One region of the Pseudarthrobacter sp. KH_020_B genome, then DNA from elsewhere that is predicted to be linked to it. Evidence: predicted binding sites of a transcription regulator. Region 1 holds the regulator's gene; each other region holds the start of a gene.
What was found. Region 1 encodes LexA, which represses DNA repair genes until DNA is damaged. Its sites were predicted from a motif close to TCGAACANNTGTTCGA; they were not measured.
Positions count from the first base shown of each region.

Region 2: a site for LexA is predicted at 1,996-2,011, ahead of AC3IT0_RS20785 (HNH endonuclease signature motif containing protein). Genes of this name have one in related genera too.
Region 3: a site for LexA is predicted at 3,650-3,665, ahead of AC3IT0_RS12250 (DUF6504 family protein). Genes of this name have one in related genera too.

Region 1 covers NZ_CM174506.1:1,629,078-1,635,741, reverse strand. Annotated here, with positions in the region: gene hisB (imidazoleglycerol-phosphate dehydratase HisB) at 1-357, opposite strand, end outside; gene AC3IT0_RS07685 (histidinol-phosphate transaminase) at 440-1,558, opposite strand; gene AC3IT0_RS07680 (LysM peptidoglycan-binding domain-containing protein) at 1,637-2,077, opposite strand; gene lexA (transcriptional repressor LexA) at 2,427-3,173, shown strand; gene AC3IT0_RS07670 (ATP-dependent DNA helicase) at 3,222-5,279, opposite strand; gene hflX (GTPase HflX) at 5,272-6,664, opposite strand, start outside.
Region 2 covers NZ_CM174506.1:4,427,662-4,434,325, forward strand. Annotated here, with positions in the region: gene AC3IT0_RS20770 (hypothetical protein) at 1-273, opposite strand, end outside; gene AC3IT0_RS20775 (HNH endonuclease family protein) at 608-1,441, opposite strand; gene AC3IT0_RS20780 (hypothetical protein) at 1,441-1,830, opposite strand; gene AC3IT0_RS20785 (HNH endonuclease signature motif containing protein) at 2,063-3,652, shown strand; gene AC3IT0_RS20790 (glycoside hydrolase family protein) at 3,744-4,772, shown strand; gene gdhA (NADP-specific glutamate dehydrogenase) at 4,765-6,102, opposite strand; gene AC3IT0_RS20800 (hypothetical protein) at 6,250-6,664, opposite strand, start outside.
Region 3 covers NZ_CM174506.1:2,671,848-2,678,511, forward strand. Annotated here, with positions in the region: gene AC3IT0_RS12245 (DNA polymerase III subunit alpha) at 1-3,259, opposite strand, end outside; gene AC3IT0_RS12250 (DUF6504 family protein) at 3,256-3,591, opposite strand; gene AC3IT0_RS12255 (hypothetical protein) at 3,746-4,135, shown strand; gene AC3IT0_RS12260 (chorismate mutase) at 4,191-4,511, opposite strand; gene AC3IT0_RS12265 (VOC family protein) at 4,531-4,953, shown strand; gene AC3IT0_RS12270 (SOS response-associated peptidase) at 4,978-5,709, opposite strand; gene AC3IT0_RS12275 (mycoredoxin) at 5,868-6,125, shown strand; gene AC3IT0_RS12280 (S-(hydroxymethyl)mycothiol dehydrogenase) at 6,210-6,664, shown strand, end outside.

The DNA.
Region 1 (6,664 bases):
GACGTCGACGACGGCGTGTGCCAGTGCTTCGTCGAGGGGCACCGTGGCCTCGCCGAACCTGCGGATGCCTGCTTTGTTGCCCAGGGCGGTGCGCAGCACTTCGCCGAACGTGATGGCGACGTCCTCCACCGTATGGTGGACGTCAATGTGGGTGTCACCGGTGGCCTTGACCGTCATGTCAATGAGCGAGTGCTTGCACAGCGCTGTCAGCATGTGGTCGTAGAACGGGACAGACGTGTCGATGTCCGAGACGCCCGTGCCGTCGAGGTTGATCTCCACGAGCACTGACGATTCACTGGTGGCACGCTCCATGCGTGCGGTCCGGGACTCGGCAGCGTTCGATCCGGTGGAACTCATGGTCATATGTCCTTATAAGCGAAGTCGGTGATGCGTCAGCGAAGGAGATGTGCCGCCGCGCGGCGGCACCGATACTTCAAGTTTAGGCGGGCAGCTTGGCCTGGCTGGCCAGGATGCGTTCCAGCGACGTCAGGAACGCTGTGGTCTCCGTCTCAGTTCCCGCTGTGACCCGCAGGTGGCCGGGGATGCCGACGTCGCGGATCAGCACGCCGCCGTCCAGCAACTGCTGCCAGACCTCATGCGGGCGGTCGAGGCCGCCGAAGAAGACATAGTTCGAATCGGAGGCGGCGGGCTTGAGGCCCATGCGGGTCAGCTCCGACACGATGCGGTCGCGCTGTTCCTTGATGTCCTCGACGTCGGCCATCAGTGCGGTGCGGTGCTGGAGGGCAGCGAGAGCTGTTGCCTGGGTGATGGCCGAAAGGTGGTACGGCAGCCGGACCAGGCGGATTGCGTCCGTGACTTCAGGAGCGGCCGCCATGTAGCCCAGGCGGGCGCCCGCGAGGGCGAACGCCTTGCTCATGGTGCGGGACACAATGAGGCGCTCCCGCCCGGGCAGCAACGTCAGGGCGCTGGGCGTTCCGTCGTGGGCGAACTCATGGTAGGCCTCGTCAACGATGACGATGGTCTGGCTGGCCTCGCCGGCCGAGTACACGGCCTCCACAACGTCCAGGCCCAGGCCCGTGCCGGTGGGGTTGTTCGGCGAGCAGAGGAAAACGATGTTGGGCTGAAGCTCCTTCACCTGCAACGCGGCCGATTCGGCACTGAGCCCGTAATCATCGGCCCGCTGCCCGACGATGTACCCGGTGTCCGTGCCGCTGGCCAGGAGCGGATACATGGAGTACGTGGGCGGGAATCCCAGGGCCGTGCGCCCGGGTCCGCCGAACGCCTGGAGAATCTGCTGGAGAACCTCGTTGGACCCGTTGGCCGCCCAGATGTTGGTGGCATCAAGACCGTGGCCGAGATATTCAGCCAGCGCTTCCCGGAGCTCGGTGAACTCACGGTCCGGGTAGCGGTTGAGGCCTGCAGCGGCTTCCGTCACGGCCACGCTGATCGCGGCCCGAACGTCCGCAGGCACGCCATGGGTGTTCTCGTTGACGTTCAGCAGGATGGGCACATCCAGCTGCGGGGCACCGTACGGGGTCAGTCCGCGGAGGTTGCTCCGGAGGGGAAGTCTGTTCAGACGCTCTAGCTGGTCATTCACCTGAACAGTTTAGGTCCGAAGCAGACGGCCTGAAAATGTGACGGCCTGCGGCGGCACGCTCCCGAGCCTGCAGGCTCATTACTTGGTGGGGACGAAGAGCTGCTGTCCGGGGACAACGCCCCCGGCGGAAAGGTTGTTCAACTGGGCAATATCCGCGATGACATCACGGGGATCACGCTCGGGCGCCACGGCACCGGCGATAGCCCAGAGTGACTGTCCGGCCTGCACCGTGACCGTGACCGTTGGCGTCAGCGACAGGTCGGCCGCCGAATCAGCAGCCTTTGCCGGGGCGTTGAGGAAACCTGCCAGCGAAAGCAGGATGGCGGCAAGGATCATCAGCGGGATGCCGATGAGGACAATCCGGCCCCTGCGGGTCAGGCGCAGCGGCTTCAACGATTCCGTGCGCTGCCTGGGCGCCGAAGCCGGCGTCGAGACACGTGCGGACCATTGCCGCGAGGTGAGATCCTGCACGGACATAAGCTGCGGACGCGAGTCCTGCGAAGCAGATATAGCTGACATGAAATGAGCCCTCCTGGACCATACTGTGCTGCCCGGTGCGCCCTCCGCGTCCACTTGCCGGTGCTGGCCTGGGCCGTCCATAAATTCGAGTATTCGAATCCGCAAGCAACGAGTAGAACACATGTTCGAACTTTGCTTCTTCATTTTTAGCACTTATCAACGAATATTGTCGAGACTCGCTAGAACAAATGTTTGAAAAAGCCCTGCGGCTGGCCTACGTTTGGATCAAAGAACAACCACCTCTGTAGTTGATCAGCAGGGTCTGACAATCAACTCCGACACCAGCCCCGGGGCGTTCCAGGCACCAGCGGCCGGAGCGGATCCGGGCAACCGAAAGGCATTGGCGAACATGGCAGCACCAGCCGCCGAGGGCAAGGCGACACCGCAGCGCCGCCAGCCCCAACGGACCCCCAAGGGGCTCACCGCCCGCCAAAAGAAGATCCTCGAAACGATCCAGCGCTCGGTGAATGACAACGGCTATCCGCCGTCCATGCGTGAAATCGGCGACACCGTGGGCCTGGCGAGTTTGTCCAGCGTGACCCACCAGCTCTCGCAGCTGGAGAAGCTGGGATACCTCCGCCGGGACCCCAAGCGTCCGCGCGCCATGGAAGTCCTGATGCCGCTGACGCTGGACGGCGGGTCCACCAAGTCCAACGGGACAACCAAGCCCGCAGTCCTGCACGGCATCGGCGGAACGGTCACCGAACTTCCCTCTGCCATGGACACCGCCATGGTGCCGCTGGTGGGCCGGATCGCGGCCGGCGGACCCATCCTTGCCGATCAGGTGGTGGAAGACGTGATGCCCCTGCCCCGGCAGCTCGTGGGCCAGGGTGAGCTGTTTATGCTGCGCGTGGCCGGCGACTCCATGGTGGACGCCGCCATCTGCGACGGTGACTGGGTAGTGGTCCGGCGGCAGTCCGATGCCGCCAACGGGGATATTGTCGCGGCCCTGCTGGACGACGAAGCCACGGTGAAGACCTTCCGTCAACGCGATGGCCATACGTGGCTGTTGCCGCAGAACACCCAGTACGAGCCCATTCTGGGCGATCACGCCACGATCATGGGCAAGGTCGTCTCGGTCCTGCGGTCCCTCTAGGACACAAAGGTCCGTCTAGAACAAGGGCCCGCTACGACCTGCGCCCCCTCAGACGCCCTTCCCGGAAAGCCTTTCCAGGGCGGCGAACGCCGTCTTCCGGTCCGTGGTGGGCCAAAACGGTGGCAGCGCGGCGCGGAGGAATCCGGCGTAGCGCTCGGTGGCAAGCCGGGAATCAAGCACGGCCACCACGCCTTTGTCTCCGGTGGAACGGATCAGCCTGCCCGCGCCCTGGGCCAGGCGGATGGCCGCGTGCGTTGCCGAAACCGCCATAAAGCCGTTTCCGCCGGCCTGGGCAACCGCGCGTGACCGTGCGGTCATCAGCGGATCATCCGGCCGTGGGAACGGGATGCGGTCGATCACCACCAGCCGGCATGATCCACCCGGAACATCAACACCCTGCCACAGTGACATGGTGCCGAACAGGCAGGTATCCGGTTCGTCCGCGAACTGCTTCACGAGGGCCGTCATGGTGGAATCGCCCTGGCACAGAATGCTGAGGCCGAGCCGGGGGCGCATTGCCTCGGCGGCCTCCTCCGCGGCACGGCGTGACGAAAAGAGGCACAGGGCGCCGCCGCCGGACGCCCGGATCAGCGCCTCAAGTTCGTCGAGGGCCTCCGGCGACGCCCCGCGGCCAGGCTTGGGAAGGTGCCCCGCGACGTAGAGGATCCCCTGCTTGGGATAGTCAAAGGGCGATCCCACGTCGATCCCGGTCCAGCTCGGTGCGCCCTCACCCACAAGCCCCAAGCCGCCGGCGGCCGGTTCAAAGGCCGAGCCGATGGCCAGGGTTGCCGAGGTCAGCACCACGGTGTGGCCGGCGAAAAGCCCCTCGCGGAGCTTGCCGGCAACGCTCAGCGGCGCGATGTTGACCAGGGCCGGCGCCGACTCATCGGGCTGCGCATAGCCCTGCTGCGGATCGAAGGAACTTGCACGGGAGAACCACACCACTTCACGGTTTTCCCGGGCCACGATCAGCCGTTCACAAAGTTCGAGGATCAGCATCAGGCGTGAGCGCGCGAGCTGCCGCCCGCCGTCGGCCGTTTGGCTGCCGTCACCCTTGGAATCGGACAGCGCAGCCCTGCAGGCCTCGCGCAGCTGGTCCACACAGTCCAGCTGTTCGTCGTTGAGGCCGTTCGGGAGCAGCCCGTTGGGCACGCCGGCAAGGGCGAGTTCCAGGTTGGCGGCGGCTGCGTTGAGGGCATCCACGGTGATGGCCGTGTGTTTCCGCGCGCCCGACGCCGCAGCGTGGACCATTGCCACGGAGAGCTGCCCCGACACCGCACCGGTGACGCGGTCCTGCAGTTCGTGGGCCTCGTCCACCACCACAACGTCGTATTCGGGCAGCACGGCGAGGCCTTCAAAGGCGCTGACGGCGAGCATGGCATGGTTGGTGACCACAACGTCGGCCTCGGCGGCGTTGTGGCGCGCCAGTTCGCTGAAGCATTCAGCTGCCATGGGGCATTTCTGGGCCCCCAGGCATTCCATGGACGTCACCGAAACCTGGCGCCAAGCCCGGTCGGTTACACCGGGAAGCAGTTCATCACGGTCTCCCGTGGTGGTTTTTTCCGCCCACTCGCGCAGGCGCACCACTTCTTTCCCCAGCTGGGACGAGGGCCCGCCCAGGGCAGCGGCGAAATGCGGGACGCTGGTGTCTTCTCCGAGGGAGAACAGCTGGCCCTCGGCGGGTTCCTCGGAGGGGAACCCGCCTTCGAGCTTGTGCCGGCACACATAGTTGGAGCGGCCCTTGACCAGCGCCACCTTGACCGGCCGGTCCAGGGCAGGCGTGATGGTCTTCAGCAGCCGGGGAAGGTCGCGCCCCACAATCTGGGTCTGCAGCGCAAGCGTTGCTGTGGACACCAGGGTGGGCTTGTTACTCACGAGCGAGTGCGCAATGAGCGGAATCAGGTAGGCCAGCGATTTACCGGTACCAGTACCAGCCTGGACCAGGAGGTGGTCGCCGGTTTCGATGGCCTTGGCCACTTGCCGCGCCATCTCGTGCTGTCCAGCGCGGCTTTGGCCGCCCATCCCGGCGACGGCGCGGTCGAGCAGCTCAATCACGAACTGCTCGCCGGCCGTCTCGGAAATTTCCCCTGCCACCAGGTCAGTCATGGTTGATGAAGGATTCCAGTTCAGCCGCAAGGCCCTCACGCACCATCACCAAAGCGCGCGTACCGTGCTCGCCGTGATCCAGGCTCAGGATCTCGGCATCGGTCTCGTGCAGTTTGCTGATCAGGTCGCCGCGGTCGTAGGGAATAAGGAGCTCCAGCTTCACGCTGGGCCGCGGTATCCCTTCACTGATGGCACGCAACAGTTCGGCGATCCCCTGGCCGGTGCGGGCCGAGACCACCACGTGCCGCGGCTCGCGCTGTTTGAGTCGCTCCACCACAAACGGATCAGCGGCATCGGCCTTGTTCAGGACAATGATCTCGGGCACCTTGCGGGCATCCACTTCGCTGAAGACCTTGCGGACAGCAGCAATCTGGCCCTCGGGGTCCGGGTGGGACACGTCCACAACGTGCAGGATCAGATCCGCGTCCGCCACTTCCTCCAACGTGGAGCGGAAGGCCTCCACTAGCTGGGTGGGCAGTGAACGGACAAAACCCACGGTGTCCGCCAGCGTGTAGCCGAGGCCATCGGAAGTCTCGGCTTTGCGGACGGTGGGATCCAAGGTGGCGAAGAGTGCGTTCTCCACCAGCACACCGGCGTCGGTCAGCCTGTTCAGCAGCGATGACTTCCCGGCGTTGGTGTAACCGGCAATCGCAACGGACGGCACTGAATTACGACGGCGGTTGGCCCGCTTGGTTTCCCGTGCCGGCTTCATCGCCGCGATCTCGCGGCGCAGCTTGGCCATGCGAGTGCGGATCCTGCGGCGGTCCAGTTCGATTTTCGTTTCACCGGGTCCGCGCGAGCCCATGCCGGCGCCGGCGCCGCCCACCTGGCCACCGGCCTGGCGGGACATCGATTCACCCCAGCCACGCAGGCGTGGCAGGAGGTATTCGAGCTGCGCCAGCTCCACCTGGGCTTTGCCTTCGCGGCTCTTGGCGTGCTGGGCGAAGATGTCCAAGATCAGGGCAGTGCGGTCAATGACCTTGACCTTGACAATGTCCTCGAGGCTACGGCGCTGGGACGGCGCCAGTTCGGCGTCCACCACCACGGTGTCAGCGCCGGTGGCCATCACGATTTCCTTGAGTTCAAGGGCCTTTCCGGAGCCCAGGAAGGTGCCCGGGTCCGGTTTGGCACGGCGCTGCACCAAGCCGTCCAGGACTTCCGAGCCCGCTGTTTCGGCAAGGGCGGCAAGCTCACGCAGGGAATTTTCCGCGTCTGCCAAGGTGCCTTCGGACCATAGCCCGGCCAGGACCACACGTTCGAGCCGCAGCTGCCGGTATTCGACTTCGGTGACATCTTCGAGTTCGGTGGACAGGCCGGCCACGCGCCGCAGTGCCCGGCGTTCCTCCCGGTCCTGCTGGTCGCCGTCGTAGCTGGTGTGTTCATCG
Region 2 (6,664 bases), 2.0 Mb from region 1:
TGAGCCGCAGTTGCCATAGGCGACTCCGGCTGGGACAGCCAGCGCGGTCCTATGGAGCTGTGTGGCCGCGGTCTGGGGCTTCTGGCCGTAGCCCACGGTCACAACAGCATCCGCGGTGTTTGAGGTGGCTGCCGCGGCCTTGTTGGCCGGATGTGGCTTGGCTTGCCATTTCTGGAACGCTTCTGCCGGGAGCTGCAGCTTTTGGCCGTTTTCCAGCGTCAGAATGCCGCCGCCGGTGTTCGCAGAGGCGGACACCACTTGGTATGCCGTCATCCCCGCCTCCGGGGAGCTGTGAGTTCCTTCGGTTTCCGCGTTGGCCGGTGCCGCCAACAAGCTCAGCGAAACAGCCGCGACAATCGCGGCTGCGAGACTACCTTTGATAGCTTTTTGGCCACTCGGGCCCTTACTGTCATACCGGATTTCATAAGACTGCGAAATGACATGTGAATCCCCCGATTCAATTGGATACCTCCCCAATGAGGTATCTCTAACGTGAGGCTAGTGCCGGGCAAGAAAATTTACAATCTTTGGATAAACTACTTTTGCCAGCGGCTGGTTCCGAGTCCGGAACGTTGGACGGACGTCGACGGGGGTCAGCATCCGAGTGTTATCTCTGGCTTGACGAATTTGAAGCATCAAGTGGACGGGTCGCCTCGGTTACCGTAGGCAAACGCAGTTCCGGGCAGGATGACAGAACTTGCGCCATTGCGTCCTTCTCGGCTCCTGTTACCCAGAGCTCGTACTTGGCCTTCACCGCGATCTGACGGGCAACATAAGTGCAACGAAACTGCTTATTGGGAGGAAGCCAGGACGCAGCATCTGAAGCCCTCTTTTGCTGGTTGCTTCGGCCGTCTGCCGCGAGGAGGTTCAAAGGGTCATTGGCGAATGAGATCCGCTCATCGCGTGTAAGTTGTTGCGCGCCCTTTTGCCATGCATCACCAAGGGCAGAAACGTGATCGATTTGGACCGCCATCGAGGAAGTCGCGCCACGAGTGAACTGTATTTTCCGCGCGGTGTATGGGTCGTTCAGAATCCCAGACTTGACCACGCAGTGGGGCGCGGCTCTCACGGGGGGAGGCGTCTTGCACGCGATCGAGGTAAGGTCCCGCGACAGAATGTCTTCGCGTGTCGATAGCCCGTTATTAGCCCACTCAGCACCACTCTCGTCGGTCCACGCTTCGCCAAACTCACTTCGCGTATAGCCGGTCTTCGGCGCTCGACCCTTGACTGGCAGGGAATCCAGTGCAGCCAACGCGCTGCCGGGATGGCTCTCTTGGGCCGTAACAGGCTGGAGCGAAGGCAATGTCGCACAGCCACTCAGCACGAAAGTCGTCAGCACGACGACAAGCAAACGACTTATGTTCGTCGAAAGGTTGCGGCATTCGTCACGCACGTCGCTCAAAACAAAACGCCGTTCAGATGCCCTTCCACCGCCCACCATCACAGGGATTCCGCCGTTTCAGCTGTCATGGGAGTGCAGATAATTCTCGTGTCGCAGCCGTTTCGGTCGACGTCGGCCCAGGCGGGGCCGAATTCCTCGCGGGTGTAGCCGGTCTTGGGGGCACGCCCCTTCACCGGGATGGTTTCCAGCTGGGCGAGGGCCGTTGCCACGTCGGCCGGGCTCACAGATGATTCGCCGGAGTTGCCCGACGGCGGTGCTTCCCTGACAGCTTCGGCCACCTTGGTTGCGGCCTGCGTTGCGGCCTGGGCTGCGGCGTCACAACCGGTGAGGGCGCTGGCGAGAAGCAGAGTGGTGAACAGCGTCAGTGCTTTGGTGGCGGCGGAGCGGTTGATCGTTATGTCCTTCAGGAGTACGGCGGAGGTGAACACGCTACTAGCGCGGGACGTTCTGACCTGTCATGCCGGGGAGTGGGGTCTGTCACCCGACCCGTCATGCTGGCCCGCATGCTTGGGCCGACTGAGTGGGCCGACTGAGACTCGGAAAGCCTCGCCGGAGCACTCGAGAGCCGGAAAGCCCTGCGTTTGGGGGAGATTCCGAACTTCTTTTCGCGTGGTCACGCTGCCAACCTTAAATGTCGTACCCCCTCGACATGATGGAGGTATGGACAACACGGCAGCGGCAGAGATTCTGGAGACCATCTCGGCCTCTGCTTTGCAGCTGGCCGGTGTGCTTCGCGGGACGGCCGTGGATCCGGCCGCTGACCTGGCCGCAGGCCCTGCCTGCGGCCGGGCTGCAACTGGTCCGGATGGTGCCCCTTCAGTGACTGGTCCGTCCGCAACGTGTGGGGACCTGGCTCGCTGGCAGGCTGAGCTTTGCGTGACCGTCCTGTCGGGGACCGTGGAGTTGGAAGCCATGTTCGCTGCCGTGAAGGTCCATGCCGCCAGCGGTTACGACGAGGCCGCCCAGACCATCGCGGGCCCCATCACTTCGCCGCAGGAGCAGACCGCCCAGGACAGGGGCATCGTGGCCGAGGTTGCCTGCGCCCTGACAGTCAGCGAACGCACGGGTGACGCGCTGCTGGGCGAAGCGCACCGCCTGACCACCGCTCTGCCTTTGACGCTGGCCGCCCTGGAAGCAGGGACCATTTCGTGGCAGCACGCCCGGATCATGGTGGACGAAACAGGCAATCTGGATCCCGTCGGCGCGGCTGCGTTGGAGGCGCACTTCCTGGGCCCGGAGGCACCCAACCCGGCGCGGGGTTGCCTGGCCGGGGAGATGATCCCGTCCCGGTTCCGCGCCAAGGCCCGGACCTGGCGCGAACGCCACCACCCGGACAGCATCCAAACACGCCACACCCGCAGCGCGGCGGACCGGCGGCTGGAGTACTCCCCGGACCGTGACGGCATGGCCTGGCTCTCCGCCTACCTCCCGGCCGATCAGGCCTCCGGGATCTGGGACCGCGCCACCAGCGCCGCCCGCGCTCTGCAGGGACCCACCGAGTCCAGGACCCTCACCCAACTCCGTGCCGACAGCGCCGCGGCTTGGCTTCTGGGCGGGCAGGCCGATCTGATCCCGTCACCCAAGGCGCAAGTCCTGGTCACGGTGCCGGTCTTCGCGCTTATGGGCCTGACCGATGAACCCGCGATGCTCGATGGGTACGGGCCAATCCCGCCGTCCATGGCCCGCCACCTGATCGCCGACGGCGCCGATTCGTTCCACCGCGTCCTGACAGACCCCCGCGACGGCGCACCGCTGGAAATCGGCCGTGACAGCTACCGGATCCCCAAAGCGATGCGCCAATGGCTTAGATTGCGGGATGGAAAGTGCCCATTCCCCGGCTGCAGCAACCACTCTTTGGACAACGAAGCCGACCACCTTCTCGCCTGGGCCCACGGCGGCACCACCGGCATATCAAATCTCGGGCAGCCATGCCATCGGCATCACCGGTTGAGACACACCACCGGTTGGACACCCACCGCAGCCACCAAAGATGACCCACCGGGCTGGATATCTCCCACCGGACGGCACTACGCCAGCGAACACCCCGACTGGGAACCACCGACCTGGCCAGCCCAGGTCCTGGAGCAACCGAGGGACCTCGAACTTGGCCAGGCCCCGCCCAAATACACACAGCCCGAGGACATCCCGCCCGGTGACCCGCTGCCCGAGTGGACATGGCCGCATCAGCCGCCCGAGGACCCGCTCCCGGACGGGGCGCTCCTCCGCACGTCCGAGGACGTCACCTTATAACGGAACGACTTCCTTCAGTCCAGCTGCGGGAAAGCACTTTCCCGCATATGCTGTACGGAATTCTGACTGCCCATCCACCTGGAGATTCCCCGTGCACACCGAAGCCGCCGCTTCCCGTTTTTCCCGTGCAACTGCAGCACACAGCGTCGCGCCACTCAGCTGTGACGCCTTCAAATCTCCCTATCAGGATCCCGTCTGGGACGGCCCCACAGACCCCATTCTGGTATCCGACCATCTGACCGGCGACTGGGTGCTCTACTACACTCAACGCCGGGCAACGGAAACCGGCCTGACGGGTGTCGAGTGGGTGCACGGCACGGCAATCGGGGTGGCCCGCTCGTCCGATGGCGGCCTCAACTGGCAATATCAGGGCACGCTGGACGGACTGGTCCCGCCAGGAACTGAACTTCCCGCCACACTCTGGGCGCCCGACGTCGTCCGAATCGGTGACCAATGGATCATGTACCTGACGGTCCTCGCAGGCGTGCGGACCGATTGGACAGGCAACGCCGCCATCGTCCAGTTCGCCAGCGCGGACTTGGTCACCTGGGAATTCCTCGGTGCCATCGACCTGGATTCTCCGCGGGTCATCGACGCGGCAGTGGCCCTCTGCGGAGACGGTCTGCATCGGCTCTGGTACAAGGATGAATCCCGGGGATCCAACACCTACAGCGCGGCAAGCAGGACCCCGGCCGATCCGTCGTCGTGGGTTCTTGAAGGCCTGACCATCGGCGGGCGTCCGCACGAAGGACCCAAAGTCTTCAAGCTCGGCGGCCAGTTCTGGATGATCGTGGACGAATGGCGTGGCCAGGCGATCTACCGGTCCGAGGACGCCTCAGGCGACTGGACGCGGCAGGAATATTCTGAGGGGCTCATCCTGACGGCACCTGAAACGGCCGACGGCGGCCCGGTAGTAGGACGGCACGCGGACGTGGTGCCGCTGGAGGCCACGGCAGACGGTAAGGAGCGGGCACTCATCGTGTATTTCACCCATCCGCACTGGAACGGCGCGGATATCGACGGCATGACAGCGGACCCCAAGACCCGCCTCAGCCACGTCCGGGCCGCAGTGCTGGAAGTGCAGGACGGCACCCTGCTCTGCCGGCATGCCGTCAGATGAGACCCTGCGCCAGCATGGCGTCAGCTACCTTGACGAAGCCGCCGATGTTGGCACCGAGCACGTAGTTGCCCGGGTCGCCGTACTCGTCCGCGGTTGACGCGCAGCGGTGGTGGATCCCCACCATGATCTCCGTGAGCCGCTGTTCAGTGTGCTCGAAAGACCAGGAATCGCGGCTGGCGTTCTGCTGCATCTCAAGCGCCGACGTCGCCACGCCGCCTGCGTTCGCGGCCTTGCCCGGCCCGAACAGCACGCCAGCATCCTGGAACACCGAGACAGCGTCGCGGGTGGAGGGCATGTTCGCACCTTCGCCGATGGCGACCAAGCCGTTGCGGACCAAGCGAGCGGCAGCATCGCCGTCGAGCTCGTTCTGCGTGGCGCACGGGAGCGCCACCGTTGCGTCGACATCCCACACCGATCCGGCTTCAACATAGGAAACGCCGGGACGGCGGAGAGCGTAATCCTTGAGGCGTCCGCGTTCAACTTCCTTGACCTCGCGGAGGAGCGCGACGTCGATTCCCGCCTCATCCACGATGTAGCCGGAGGAATCGGAGCAGGCCACCACGCTGGCACCGAGCGCCTGCGCTTTGGCAATGGCGTTGATGGCCACGTTGCCGGAACCTGACACCACCACGCGCTGCCCGTCGAAGGACGATCCACGGGTTTTCAGCATCTCCTGGGTGAAGATGACAGTGCCGTAGCCGGTGGCTTCCGGCCGCACCAGCGAGCCGCCCCAGGACATGCCCTTGCCGGTGAGGACGCCGGATTCGTAGCGGTTGGTGATGCGCTTGTACTGCCCGAAGAGGTAGCCGATTTCGCGGCCGCCGACGCCGATATCCCCGGCCGGCACGTCGGTGTACTCGCCGATGTGGCGATACAGCTCGGTCATGAACGACTGGCAGAACCGCATCACTTCGGCATCGCTGCGGCCACGGGGATCGAAGTCCGAGCCGCCCTTGCCGCCGCCGATAGGCATGCCGGTGAGGGCGTTCTTGAAGATCTGCTCGAAGCCCAGGAACTTCACAATGCCCAAGTAGACAGAGGGGTGGAAGCGCAGGCCGCCTTTGTACGGGCCGAGGGCGGAGTTGAATTCAACCCGGAACCCACGGTTGATCTGCACGCGGCCGGAGTCGTCGGTCCACGGAACGCGGAAGATGATCTGGCGTTCGGGCTCGCAGAGCCGCTCCAGGATGGCCGCTTCGATCAGCTCGGGGTGCCGGTCGTGGACGGGACCAAGGCTCTCAAAAACCTCGGTCACTGCCTGGTGGAATTCAGCTTCACCAGGGTTCCGCGCCAGTACCGTATTCCGGATGGCCTCAAGCCGAGCGTCCACGCCGTCTCCTCAAATTCATTGAATATTCAACACAACATGGTATCAACGATTGCTCTTACTGAACTTTCTGCGTCGGTCGCAATAGGGTCTGCCACTAACCACGCACGATCAGCACCGCATAACCCGCCCCCTCACTCACTCTCTCGTTCAGAGGGTCGACCGGGCGCGCCGTAGCCGCGCAACAAGCGTTGCCGAGACGAACGCCGTCGTGATTTCGAGGCCGATGACCAGCAACAGTCCGGCGGCGCCGGAGGTATCAACAACGTTCGACGTCGGTCGGCCGCCATGGGCGTGTCCGGAGCCGCCCGCTCCCAGCAGCAATACGGCATGAAGGACCACCATGGCCAGCGCCGCAGCCGTGACCTGGTGGAGTGCTCCGACGCGGCTGTGGCGCCAGATGTGAACCGTGCAGGGGACGCAGACGGTGGCCAAGGCAATCATGAGGATTCCAAGCCAGGCGTCGTGATGTCCCGAGGCCGCAAACCACAGGTGAACGAGGCAGGAGACCGCCGTGAGGGCTGCACAGATTCGCGGGTGCAGGACGGGCCCGGCTGAGCGGACC
Region 3 (6,664 bases), 1.0 Mb from region 1:
CATGGAAGAACACGGAGTCGACGCAGCCGGTGCCGTCGTCGATGCTGATGAACACCACCCGCCGGCCGCCACGCATGGGCGGCGTCTGGGTGGCGATGCGCACCCCGGCCACCAGCACTTCGGTGCCGTTGCGCAGGCTCAACAGTTTGTCTGCAGTGGTGACGCCCAGCCGGTCCAGCATGGGCCGGTGGCTGTCCATCAGGTGCCCGCTGACATCGATGGCCATCAGGTCCAGTTCTGCCCGGACGTTTTCCACCAGGGTGGGCGCAGGTAGCCCGGGTTTGACGTTCCGCAGCTCCACATCCCCCAGCGGCAGGGACAGCTGCCCTTCCATGATGTCGATGCCCTTCCGGGTCCCGCCCGCGGCTTGGAGCTGCTGCAGGTGCTGGACGAGGTCCGCGCGGTTTGCGGCGCCGCCTGATTCGCGGTGCAGGGAGTCAAAGGCACCCAGCTGGGCGAGCCTTTTGATGCTTGGCTTGCTCAGCCTGGACCGGGCCCGGAGGTCAGCCAGGGAGTCGTAGGGCTGGCCGGCGACAATCCGCTTGAGCTCGGTCCCGGACAGGCCATAGATGCCGTTAAGGCTCAACCTGATCCCCAGCTTGCCGGCGTCCGGCCCGTCCGCCACCCGTTCCACCCGGTACTCGGCCTGGCTGCGGTTGATGTCCAGCGGCAGGATGGGGATGCCCAGCCTGCGGGCCTCGGCCACCAGCAGCCGTTTGGGGTACATGCCGGGATCGTGCTCCCACAGCCCGGCCAGGAAAGCCTCGGGGTGGTGCGTCTTGAGCCAGGCGGACTGGTATGTGGGAACGGCGAATGCCGCCCCGTGCGCCTTGCAGAAGCCGAAGCTGCCAAAGGCTTTCAGTGTCCCCCAGACCTTGTCCACCACTTCCGGGGAGTACCCCTTGATCCGGGCCTCCTTGCGGAAGAACTCCTCCACTTTCAGCTCGAGAACCTCGTTGCCAAGCGCCCGGCGGAACTCATCTGCGCGCGCCAGGCCGCAGCCGGTCATCACGTGGAACGTTTTCAGGATCTGTTCATGGAAGACAGTGACGCCATGCGTTTCCTGCAGCACGGGTTTCAGGTCCGGGTGCGGGTAGACCTCCGGCGCGAAGCCGTGCCTGTGCTCCAGGAAAGGCCGCACCATGTCCGATTTCATGGGGCCCGGCCGGAACAGCGATATATCGATGATGAGGTCGTTGAACTCACGCGGCGCCAGCTTGCCGATCAGCTCACGCTGCCCGGGTGATTCGATCTGGAAACAGCCCAGGGTGTGGGTGCTGCGGATCAGTTCGTAGGTTGGTTCATCATCCAGCGGCACGGCGTTGAGGTCGATGTGGCCGTTCTCGGCGATGTAGTCCGGCCCGGTCCCGTCCGGACCTGCGGGGTGGGCCCCCGCCGCCACCACTTCGGCTTTGGAGGGATGGATCCGGATGACTTCCCGGACGGCAAACGCCATGGCGCTCTGCATCCTGACCCCCAGGACATCAAGCTTGAGCATGCCCATGGGATCCATGTCGTGTTTGTCGAACTGGCTCATGGGCAGCCCCAGTCCGCTGGGCTGGACAGGGGTCCGGTCAAGCAGCGTGGCATCGCCCAGGATCACCCCGCAGGGATGCATGGAAATATGGCGGGGCAGCCGGTCCAGCCGTTCGGTGAGGTCCACCAGCAGGTCAAGCTGCTGGTTTTCGGCGAAGTCCCGTTGTTCCACCCGGCCGGCGAACTCCCGCAGCTCAGGTTTCTCAACCAGTGCCTCACGGAATTTCCGGGCCGAGAAGCGCCACAGCTGCTTGGCGATCTCACCGACGTCGTCATTATCCATCCCCAGGGCCATCCCGGCGTCACGGACGGCACCGCGGGCGCGGTACCCGTTCTGCATGCTCATCAGCGTGACGCGCTCGGAACCGAAGCGGTCAAAGATCCGGCGGTACACGTTGTGCCGTTCGGCGCTTTCGACGTCGATGTCGATGTCCGGCAACGTGGCCCGGTCCCGGGACAGGAAGCGTTCGAAGATCAGGTCGTGCTGCAGGGGGTCCACCTGGCTGATATCAATCAGGTAGTTGACCAGGCTGGAGGCCCCGGAACCGCGGGCGGCCGCCCTGACGCCCATGTCCTGGATCATCCGGGAGACCTCCGCGACCGTGAGGAAATAGGAGGAGAACCCGAGGTTCCTGATGATCCCCAGCTCATGCTCCAGCCGCGAGCGCATGTCCTTGTGGGCCGGGCCTGATATTCCCGGGAACCGCCTGCTGATCCCGGCCTCACAGCGTTGTACCAGTTCAATATGCGGGTCCTGGCTGATGCCAATGACCGATGCCTCGGGGACTACTGGCTGCTTCCATCCCATGTCAGTCACCGGGTCAATCCGGCAGAAGTCGGCGAGCGCCTCGGTCTGTGCCATCAGCTGTTTGAGGTCCGCTGCGCCATACCCTGCGGCGCGGATGATTTCCTTGCCGAGCTGAAGCATCTGCGCCGATGATTTGAGCCAGGCCTGCCCGTTGGGCTGGAGCAGCGGTTCGGCCGCGAGTTCGGGGAGGGACTTCAGCGTCCGGGCGGAGTCGAGCACGTCCGCCGTGGCGGCACCGTCTTCTGCGCAGTAGCGGACCGCATTGGTGAGTACGGCTGGCACGTGGTGTTCTTCCGCGAGTTTGAGCATGCGTACTGCGTGGGCGGTGCTCAGGGGCGCTCCGGGGGCGGTGAGCTGGGAAACGACTTCGGCCACCAGGGTTCTTGGGGGCATGGCGTCCAGCCAGCTTTTGAAAAGAGTGCGCGGACGGAGGTAGCGCCGGCCGCTCATGGCCCGTCCGACGTCGGAATCCGGGCCGATCAGGACGGTCAGGACCGGTTTCAGGGTTTGGGGGTCGAGCGTGCGGGAGGCGAGTTCGGCGCGTGTGACCGCCACCGGCACCGTTCCCCCGGCTTTGCCGGAGGTACGGGCATGGGCATCGGACACCAGCCGGCACAGTGCGCGGTAGCCCGCCCCGTTGTTGTGGCCGCGGGCGAGCACCACCACCCTGCCGGCGAGCTGGGTGCGGTGGTCGCCGTCGTCGTCGAAGACCGCAAGGTCCACTCCCACGATGGGGTCGATGCTGGCTTCCATGCAGGCCTTAAGGTGCTTGATGGTGCCGTAGAGGCCGTCCCGGTCCGTGCAGGCGAGCGCGGTTGCGCCGTCCGCGGCGGCAACTTGGGTCAGTTCGTCGGGCCAGGCCACGCCATAGTGTGCGCTGAAGGCCGTGGAAACGTGAAGGTGGGAGAAGCTCATGCTGTTTGGGGCCGGAGGGCGTCGTGGATCTGCAGGAGCCTCCAGCAGCCGCTGCCGACATGCCTGCTCAGGTCCAGGGTGAGCGGCTCCCCTTCATCCCGGGGCCCGGCACTCCGCGGGTCCGCCCGCACTTGGACGCGCCAGATTTCGTGGTCCACCAGCCCCGGCCCGCTGCCGAGGGGCGCACGGCGTTCCTCGGCCCACCACTGCCGGCGTTCGTACCACCGGACAGGCTCGGCGCATACCGTGTAGTGCCGCCCGGCCCACTGGAGTTTCAGCGGCTGGCCGGCGGGGGTGCAGACGACGTCCACGGACTCGCTGAACATACCCATGGGCGCCTCCCGGAACTGAACGGAGCTGATGCAAAGTGCTGCTGCAAAAGCAGGGTATTCGAATACATGTTCGAATAAATCCAGTCTACGACGGTGCTCCGACAAAACCTAGACAGGGGTGGACGGACGGGCAGCAGGAGGGCAGGATTATGGCATGAGCACCAATGACGCACTCCTCAAGCACGTAAGCATCAAGGCCCAGGACGAAAAGCTCGTGGCAACCTTCGATATCGACGGCAACATCCCGGGGGCAGGTGCGTACGTAGTGGGGCTGGTGGCGGCGAGCCCTGATTACTCATCACAAAGACGCTTGGGCATTGAGTTCATGAACGGGGAGGCCATTGCCTTCTACTCGTTCAGCCATGACCAGAGCGCCGAGGAAAACTACGATCTTGGCGGCGTGACGCACTCGGGCAGCACCATCACGGGCAACTTCCCCGTCGCGGCCGTCCATGGCCTGGGCAAGGGGCACATTATGTCGGCCTTCAGCGAGGCTGACGGCAGGGAGTTCCAGTCGGGCGTCGCCGTCGACGAATCGCTCTAGGCAACACCGGGACAGGTGCTGCCGGAACCGTGTCCGGACAGCACCCGGGGCGGCGTCAGCTGCTTTCTTTGTGGACCTTCATTTCGAGTTCAATGAACCCCGAGATCATGGCCCGGTAGGTTGATTCCACGATGTCCGGATCAATGTCCTTCTTTTCCGCGGCGGCCCGGACATGCGCAATCACCCGTTCCACCCGGCCGGGCGCGCGGACTTCAGCGTCGTCCCCCTTCAGGGTCCCGGCGATCCGGATCAGGCGTTCACGCCGCGCAATGAGCGTGACAATCTGCTCGTCAACTTCGTCGACCGCAATCCGAACGGCAGCGAGCTGTTCCTTGTCGGCCAAAGCGTCCCTATCGTGTCCTTGAATTGTTGCCATCTTCTGACAGTATCGAAGCATGCAGCCCAGAGTCGACTTCATCTCACTAGGCGTTCGCAGTGTTGACGCCTCCCGCCGGTTCTACGCGGAGGGCCTCGGCTGGCCTGTCCAGCGCGAGTTTCCCGGCGATGTGGTGTTCATCCAGGTCAACCACGGCCTCATCCTTTCCCTGTGGGATGCCGCGCAGATGCACGCCGAGGCCGGGGTAGGCGCTCCCGGCCCGGTCCCCTGCATCACGCTTAGCCACAACCTGCCCAGCACCGAGGCGGTGGACCGAGTCATGGCGGAAGCGGCATCGGCCGGGGCCACCATCGTCGCCGCACCCGTCACTCAGCCTTGGGGCGGGTACAGCGGCTATTTCGCCGATCCGGACGGCTTCCGCTGGGAGATCGCCTATAACCCCACCTGGGGAGTGGACGACGCCGGCAAGGTCACCGTTTAGGGGCACGTCGCCCCGGGTGCCGGCTTAGAAGAGTGCTTCCACCGGCCGGATGAGTTCCGGGGAGTTGTTGCGTACGTCACCCACCTCGGTACCGACCGAATCCACATGCCAGTCAGCCGCGACTTCCTTCACATGGGCCCGGACCAGGTCCACGAGGAAGGCGGCGTCATCGATCTGCGGATCAAGCCACGACGCCATCGTTGCCCGGTCCATGGGCAGTGGCACGCGGTCGTGCAGGGCAGTGAGCTTGCCGAAAATTGTGGACTCAGCACCGGGCGGCGGGGTGTCTGCGGTCAGGATGGACGTGGAGAGCATCCACCGTCCGGGATCGCCGTCGGCCTTGGACGGATCCTTCCACCACTCATACAGGCCCGCGAACACCAGCCCGCCGGTCTTGCCTGGATGAACGTAGTAGGGCTGTTTGGCTTTGCCGGTGCCCTGCTTCCATTCGTAGTACCCGTCCGCAGGGACAGCGCAGCGGCGTGACTTCACGGCCTTGCGGAAGGCCGGCTTCTCCAGCACAGTCTCGCTCCGCGCGTTGATCATCTTGGGACCGATCCCCGGATCCTTCGCCCAGGACGGTACCAGGCCCCAGCGGGCCACATGCAGCTGCCGCACGGGGCTGTCGTCGATCAGCCGTTCCAGGACGATTGGAACGGCGTCGGTCGGCGCCACGTTCCAGGACGGGGGAAGGTGCACTTCTTCTTCCAGCTGGGCATCAAAGTCGGCCAGCAAATCGCCCACGGCCCGTGCCATCACATAGCGTCCACACATGGCTCCAGCATGCCATCAGCGTTATGTACTGTCATCCGACACGGCTTCCGCCGGGCATTCGAAGGGCCGGCTCAGGGAATAGTCCGCCGCGGGTTACCGTTGACAGGAACGAACCCCCTCAACGAAATCAGGAGAGCTCCGTGGACTTTACCCCCGAGAACGGCACCATCACCATGTTTTCCACCACCTGGTGCGGCTACTGCAACCGGCTGAAGAAGCAGCTGGACGCGCAGGGCATCGGCTACACGGAAATCAACATCGAAGAGGTGGAGGGCACAGCCGACCTCGTGGAGAAGCTCAACGGCGGCAACCGCACCGTCCCCACCGTGCTCTTCCCGGACGGCACGGCCGCCACCAACCCTTCCGCCGCCGAGGTAAAAAGCCGCCTCGCAGCCTGAGACCTGCAGCCCATGTGGTAGACAGAACGGGACCAACATCCGTGTTGGTCCCGTTCTTGTCTATCTGCATTGAGGGAGCCTTTCGTGGTCCATAAAGTCAAAGGTGTCATAGCCCGCTCCAAGGGCGCCCCGGTCACTCTGGAGACCATCCTGGTCCCGGATCCGGGCCCGGGCGAGGCCCTGGTGGACATCATCACCAGCGGCGTCTGCCACACCGACCTGCACTACAAACTGGGCGGTATCAGCGATGACTTCCCGTTCCTCCTGGGCCACGAGGCCACCGGCGTGGTCAGCGCCGTGGGCCCCGACGTCACCAATGTCGTCCCGGGCGACCGTGTGGTACTGAACTGGCGGGCCGTCTGCGGCAATTGCCGTGCGTGCAACCGTGGCCAGGCACAGTACTGCTTCAACACCCACAACGCCACCCAGAAGATGACGCTTGAGGACGGCACCGAACTGTCCGCCGCCCTGGGCATCGGCGCGTTCACCGAAAAGACACTCGTGGCTGCCGGCCAGTGCACCAAGGTGGATCCCGACGC